DNA from 3 places in the Stenotrophomonas sp. 63632_Sma genome. Region 1 is predicted to be linked to each of the others. Evidence: predicted binding sites of a transcription regulator. Region 1 holds the regulator's gene; each other region holds the start of a gene.

Region 1 (2,263 bases):
GTTCCGGCGGCAGGCCGAGCGCGCCGAAGCCTTCGTGCACGCGGCGGACGATGCCGACCACGCGACGGATGATCTGCCCGGTCAGGTCCTGGTAGCTCTGGGTCAGGGCGATCTCGGTCAGGTTGTGGCGGATGCGCTCGAGCTGCGCGTCCTGGCCCGGCTGCAGGCCTTCGGCGCGCAGCTGTTCGGTCAGGCTGCGGCATTCCTCGGCCAGGTCCAGGGTGCGGTGCGTGGCCTGTTCGGTCATCGCCACCACGTGGTCCAGTCGCGCGCAGGCGTCGTCCAGTTCGCCGGCTTCGCTCGGCACGGTCGGCAGTTCGCCCAGCGCCTGTCCCAGCTCGCGGGCCAGCCGCGAGAGGCCGCTCATCATCGGCTGCGTGCGCAGCGCGACCAGCCCGTCGATGCGCTGCCGCCAGGCGGCCTCGTCACCGGATTCGAGCGCGTCCAGGGCCTCCTGCAGGCGCAGGGCGAGGGCGTTCTTGTCGACCGTGGTATCCATCAGGCGCTGGCCGCCAGGCGTTCGAAGATCTTGCCGAGCTTCTCTTCCAGCGTCTGCGCGGTGAACGGCTTGATGATGTAGCCGTTCACGCCGCTCTGGGCGGCTTCGATGATCTGCTCGCGCTTGGCTTCTGCCGTGACCATCAGCACCGGCAGGGTCTTCAGCTTGGCATCGGCACGGATGGCCTTGAGCAGCTCGATGCCGGTCATCACCGGCATGTTCCAGTCGGTGACCACGAAATCGAACGGCTGGCTCTGCAGCAGCGACAGCGCGGCATGCCCGTCCTCGGCTTCGGCGGTATTGGTGAAGCCCAGATCGCCCAGCAGGTTCTTGACGATTCGACGCATGGTCGAGAAGTCGTCGACGATCAGGATGCGCATGTTCTTGTTCAAAGCAGAATTCCTTTGTTGTTCATTCCGGACGGCCGGGGGCAGCCGCCTCGGGGATGTTCATTCTTCGAGGCCTGCGTCGGCAGCCTCGAACAGCTTCAGCCGGCCGCGCAGGCGCAGTACCGCCTGGCCGTGGATCTGGCAGACCCGCGACTCGCTCACGCCGAGCACCGCGCCGATCTCCTTCAGGTTCAGTTCCTGCTCGTAGTACAGCGAGAGCACCAGTTGTTCGCGCTCGGGCAGGTGGCCGATGGCCTTGCCCAGCTCGCGACCGAACTCACCGCGCTCCAGTACCTGCTGCGGGGTCGGCCCGCCCTGGGCGACGGTGTCCAGCTCGCCCTGGTCCTCGATGCGCGATTCCAGGCTCAGCACCTGGCCACGTGCAGCGTCTTCCATCAGCCGCAGGTACTCAGGCAGCGGCATCTCCATCGCGGCGGCCACTTCAGTGGCGCTGGCGGCACGGCCACTGCTCTGTTCCAGGCGGCGGATGGTGGCGGCGGCATCACGTGCACGGCGGTGCACCGAGCGCGGGACCCAGTCACCACGGCGGATCTCGTCGATCATCGAACCACGGATGCGGATCGAGGCGTAGGTCTCGAAAGAAGCACCCTGGTCGGCGTCATAGCTGCGCGAGGCTTCGATCAGGCCCATCATGCCGGCCTGGATCAGGTCGTCGACCTCGACGCTGGCCGGCAGGCGCGCGGCCAGGTGGTGGGCGATGCGCCGCACCAGGTCCGAATGCTGGGCGATGACTTCGTTTGCAGCCGAGCGCTGCACTTCCCTGTACTGGGCTGCGCCTTTCATGCCGTCACCCCACGCTGCTTGAGGATGCGTTCGAGGAAGAACTCGACGCCGCCACGCGGTTCGGTCGGCGCCTGCCAGCGCGCGGTACGGCGCGCGATCTCGGTGATCGCCAGCGCCGCCGGGCTGGACGGATAGGCCTTCACCACCGGCTGCTGGCGCTGCACCGACAGGCGCAGCCAGTCATCCTGCGGCACGCAGCCGAGGTAGTTCAGCGAGACATCGGCAAGGAACTTCTCGCAGACGCGGGTCAGCTTTTCGTACAGCACGCGGCCCTCGTTCGGGTCGCGCACCATGTTGGCCACCACCTGGATGCGGTCCACGCCGCGCTCGCGCGACAGCACCTTGATCAGTGCGTAGGCGTCGGTGATCGAGGCCGGCTCGTCACAGACCACCACCACGGTGTCCTGTGCGGCCTGGCAGAAGGTCAGCACGCCATCGGTGATGCCCGCGGCAGTGTCCACCACCATGATGTCCAGCTCGCGCTCCAGCTCGGAGAACACGTTGACCAGGCCAACGTGCTCAGCCGGGGCCAGCTCGGCCATGTGCCGGCGGCCGGATGCGGCCGGGACCA
Region 2 (2,263 bases), 2.2 Mb from region 1:
TGAGGTGGCAGACCGGCGCGTGCGGATCCAGTTCGCGCCAACCGCCCAGGGTGTACTCGCGCTGCAGGGCGTCATCCCAGTACAGCGGGTGCTGCCAGCCCTCGGCTTCGCGCAGCGCCCAGCCTTCGCTGAGCCACCAGCGCGGTTCGCGATAGCCACCGGCGTCGATGAAGGCCCGATACTCGGCATTGCTGACGGGACGCTCGGCCAATGCGTGCGCGGGGAGCAGCACGCGGTGCGCTGGCGATTCGTTGTCGTAGGCGAACGCGGCCTGCTGCGGCCATGCCGCGGCGCCGACGGTGACGATGCGCTCGGGTGATTCGATCCAGCCCTGCGCACTGGCAGCGCTGGTGGCAGGCTGCAGGTCCTCGCGGTAGGCGGGCTGCAATGGGTTGCACCAGAACGCATGCTTGATGTCGGTGAGCAGCAGTTCCTGGTGCTGCTGCTCGTGCTGCAGGCCCAGCTGCAGATGTTGCAGTGCCTGTTCATCGAGATCGCCCGCCGCCAACCGCGATTGCACCTGCGCATCGACCTGCTGGCGGTAGTCGCGCACCTGCTGCAGCGACGGGCGCGACAGCAACCCGCGCTGTGGCCGCGCATGCGCCGGGCCGATGCTCTTGTAGTAGCTGTTGAACAGGTAGTCCCAGCCCGGGTCATGCGCTGGCGCGGTGCCGAAACCCGCCAGCACGAAGCGTTCGAAGAACCAGGTGGTGTGGGCCAGGTGCCATTTGCTCGGGCTGGCGTCAGCCATGCTCTGCAGCATGGCGTCCTCGGCACTGAGCGGCGCGGCCAACTGCAGGCTGCGCGTCCGTACATGGGCGAACTGGCGGGCGAGATCGTGCTGCGGGGCAGCGACGGCGGCGGGTACGCTGTCCATGTGGGCAGCATCGGCGCTGGATGGTGAGTGCGACGTCATGGTTCGGCATCACTTCGTTCACATGGATGAGCCTGCCGCATTCAAGAAGCCACCACGAACGCCGCTAACGGCAATGCTGCGGCCGCGTCGTCACCGCGCTGGAATTCCTACTTGCCCCTGCATCCGCTCCGCCAGCCTGCGCATTACCTGTTCGTGCTGCCTGCCGTGCTGGTTGCCGTGGTGGTGTGGACCGCATTGGATACCGCAGACGTGGCCAGCCCGGCGCAGCGCATCCTGCCCTGGCTGCTGGCCTGCCTCGGTGCCGGCCTGGCCCTGCTCTACCACCAGGTGCGCACGTTGTGCCTGCTGATGGTTGTGGCGGTGATGTTCGCGCTGCTGCACCAGGACGTCGCTGGCTACCTGCGCAATGGCCATGTCACCACGCTGACACCGCTGCGCTTCCACGCCATCTCGGCCTGGTTGCCGCTGTTGTCTGCCGGCCTTGCGTTGTGGCCGGAGCGCGGACGGCGGCGCCAGGACCTGCTGCTGCGCGGTATTGCCAGCGGCACCGCGGTGATGATCTTCCTGCTGCTAGCCACACAGCAGCCGCGCGGCATGCACGATCTGCTGTCGAACCGTCACTGGGCCTGGATTCCCGCCGACTGGAACGCGCTGGCGCAGCTGCCGGCGCTGCTGTTCCTGCTGGCGACCGCAGCGTTGGGCTGGCAGGCGTGGCGGCATCCTCGGCCACTGCACACGGCGATGCTGCTGGCCCTGCTGTGCCTGTGGTGGATGCTGCCGCGGATCTTCCTGCACCCTGTACTGCTGCCGGCGCTGAGCAGCGCCGCCCTGCTGCTGATGCTGGGCGCGATGCTGCAGGAGTCCTTCCACATGGCCTTCCGCGATGAGTTGACCGGCCTGCCGGGGCGACGGGCATTCAACGAGACCCTGCAGCGGGCACGCGGCACCTACAGCATCGCGATGGTGGACGTGGACCACTTCAAATCATTCAACGACACCCATGGCCACGACACCGGAGACGATGTACTGCGCCTGGTGGCCTCGCGGCTGGCGCGGGTGGGCGACGGTGGCCGTGCATTCCGCTATGGCGGTGAGGAGTTCGCGGTGGTGTTCCTGGACCGCCCTGCGGCGGCCTGCATGGATGCCGTGGAGGCGCTGCGGCAGAGCATCGAGGAGACCCGCATGCAGCTGCGCGACCGCAGCACCCGCAGCCGCGATGACGAAGCCGGCCGCCAGCAGCGCGGACGCGGTGGCAGCGGCCAGGTGGTACAGGTGACAGTGAGCATCGGCCTGGCCGACAGCCATGTGGATCCGCGCCCGATGGCGGTGGTCAAGGCCGCCGACCAGGCGCTGTACGTGGCCAAGGACGGGGGGCGCAACCAGGTG
Region 3 (2,263 bases), 2.1 Mb from region 1:
CGGACTATCTGCCTTCCGAGCAGGGCGCGCGCATCTACATCGGCGTCGATGACCTGGATGCCAGCCTCGACCGTGCGCTGCAGGCCGGAGCCGAGCTGCGCTTCGGACCGGCCGATGCCGGCGATTGGCGCGTGGCCGAGATCCGCGACAGCGAAGGCAACCGCATTGCGTTGCAGGCGCGCACAGCGCCGTAACGTCGACTCTACAGCGTCGCGGCGCGCGAGCGCTGCAGCCAGTCGTTGATCGCTGGATCCAGCCGCGGGTCGTCCGGCAGCTGGATGCCGAAGCGCTGCTCCAGCACGTCGCGCACATCACCCACATCATGCAGCGGGCGCTTGTCCGGTGCCTGTCCGGGGCGGTACTCGGTGTAGTTGCCGCTGCCGATGGTGCAGCGCCAGTCCGGCCCGGTCAGCGACGCGCGCAGCTGGCCGGGGAAACTGGAATCGGGATGGGTACAGACGTACCAGTTGCCCACCACGTTGTCGATCGGCGCCGGCGCCTGCAGATCGAAGCGGTACATCGCCCGCCAGCCCTCGCTGGATTCGGCCGACAGCATGAAATCTCCGCCGTCTTCCAACCGCTGCAACAGGTAGCGTTCGTGCGGGGTGGCCTGCGGCTGCGGGTCATGCAGGCGCAGCGGTACGGTCGGGGTCAGGCTGCCAAAACCGGCATCCACCAGCCAGTCATCGCCGTCCACGTGCACGCGCAGCAGCAGATGGGTACGCGCGGTCAGTTCGCCGTCCTGGGCGGCCAGCAGTACGCGCGCGCTCAATGGCTGGGCATCGAAGCCCAAGGCCTGCAGCAGCGCCAGCAACCCACCATTGAGTTCGAAGCAGTAGCCACCGCGGCGCTCGTCAATCAGCTTGCGCTGCACGCTGTCCAGGTCGATCGGCACCGCATCGCGCAGCAGGCAGCTGAGGGTTTCGAAGGGCAGCAGTGCGTTGTGGCGCTGCTGCAGCAGGGTCAGGCCGGCCAGGGTCCGTGGTGGCGGCGCATCCAGCTGCAGGCGCTGCAGGTAGCGGGGGACATCAAGCGTCGTCATGGGGGCACCGGGCGGGGAAGGGAGGTCCACTTTGCTCCCCCAACCGGGGTTGAGGTCAAGCACGGCGGCCGTGTCATGCCCCCGTCGCCTGCACCCGGTACAAAGACCGCGTCCGCCAGCGACGGCGGGACGCAGACGAAGAAAGGTCTAAAGTTGCTCTGAATCCGGCCGATACAGGTGCGTCCTTCCGCCTGGAGTCTGTCATGTCGGCCGTTGTCCCCCACCTCCGGTCCCTGCGCACGCGTCTTGCCACGTTGCGCTCGGCGTCCCCCGGCCTGCTGCTGTGGCTGCAGCCGCATCGGCTCAGCGTGGCCAACAAGCTCAAGGCGACCCTGTGGGTCTGTGGTCTGGGCCTGGTGGCGATCGCCGCTGTCTACGCCTGGACTGGCCATGCCAACGCCCTGGCCGCGCGCGGCCAGGCCAGCTACCAGCGCGGCAGCGATCTGGCTGCCAGCCTGTCCACGCGGGTGGCCGAAGCGCGCCGCCTGCAGACCCAGTATGCACGCAGTTTCGATGATGCTGACCGCAGCCAGTTGCTGGCAACACAGAAGGCCCTGCAGGCTGACCTGCAGGCGCTTCGCGCGATGCCGATGGACGCCGGCCGGCGCAAGGCGCTGCAGGTGCTGACCGAATCGGCCGACGCGTTCTCGCAGGGTGTCGCCGCCCTGTTTGAACGTGTCGATGAAATGGGCCGCGGTGATGCCGGTCTTGCCGCACAGCTGCAGCAGGCCGCCGACACCCTGCAGGTGCAGGTGGATGCGCTGCAGCGGCCGTCGCTGGCGCTGTCCCTGCAGAAGATGCGTAGGCAGGAGGCACTGCTGCTGCTCGACGGTGATTCCACTCACGCCGACCGCGCCAGCGAGGAAAAGCTGCCGTTCGACCTCGCGCTGGCGGGCCTGCCTGCGGATGCGCAGGACGCCCTGCGCAGCGGGATGGAGGGCTATCAGGGCGCACTGCTGGGGTATACCGCTGCCCGCGTCGGCCTGGATGTGGAAGCGCAGTCGCTGCTGGATACCGCCGCGGGCGTAGCGCCGGCGCTTGCCGCTTTCCAGCAGGCACAGGTGGCAGCGCTGGCCAGGGCTCAGGCGCGCCAGCAGGCCGGTGCGCGGACGATGAGCGTGCTGTTCGCACTCACCCTGCTGCTGGTGGCCGGCGTGCTGATCACCAGCCTGGTGCTGGTGCTGCGTGCGGTGCGCCAGCCGATCCAGGACACCCTGCGTT

Evidence for each region. Region 1 encodes FliA, which starts transcription of late flagellar genes. Its sites were predicted from a motif close to TAAAGTTTNNCNNNCNNNGGCCGATAA; they were not measured.
Region 2: a site for FliA is predicted at 958-984, ahead of ACZK45_RS21600 (GGDEF domain-containing protein). Genes of this name have one in related genera too.
Region 3: a site for FliA is predicted at 1,191-1,217, ahead of ACZK45_RS19665 (methyl-accepting chemotaxis protein). Genes of this name have one in related genera too.

The regions. Positions count from the first base shown of each region.
Region 1 covers NZ_CM151220.1:2,155,378-2,157,640, forward strand. The annotation lists gene ACZK45_RS09955 (protein phosphatase CheZ) at 1-499, opposite strand, end outside; gene cheY (chemotaxis response regulator CheY) at 499-891, opposite strand; gene ACZK45_RS09965 (RNA polymerase sigma factor FliA) at 949-1,692, opposite strand; gene ACZK45_RS09970 (MinD/ParA family ATP-binding protein) at 1,689-2,263, opposite strand, start outside.
Region 2 covers NZ_CM151220.1:4,662,734-4,664,996, forward strand. The annotation lists gene egtB (ergothioneine biosynthesis protein EgtB) at 1-877, opposite strand, end outside; gene ACZK45_RS21600 (GGDEF domain-containing protein) at 1,028-2,263, shown strand, end outside.
Region 3 covers NZ_CM151220.1:4,239,250-4,241,512, reverse strand. The annotation lists gene ACZK45_RS19675 (VOC family protein) at 1-194, shown strand, start outside; gene ACZK45_RS19670 (arylamine N-acetyltransferase family protein) at 203-1,042, opposite strand; gene ACZK45_RS19665 (methyl-accepting chemotaxis protein) at 1,246-2,263, shown strand, end outside.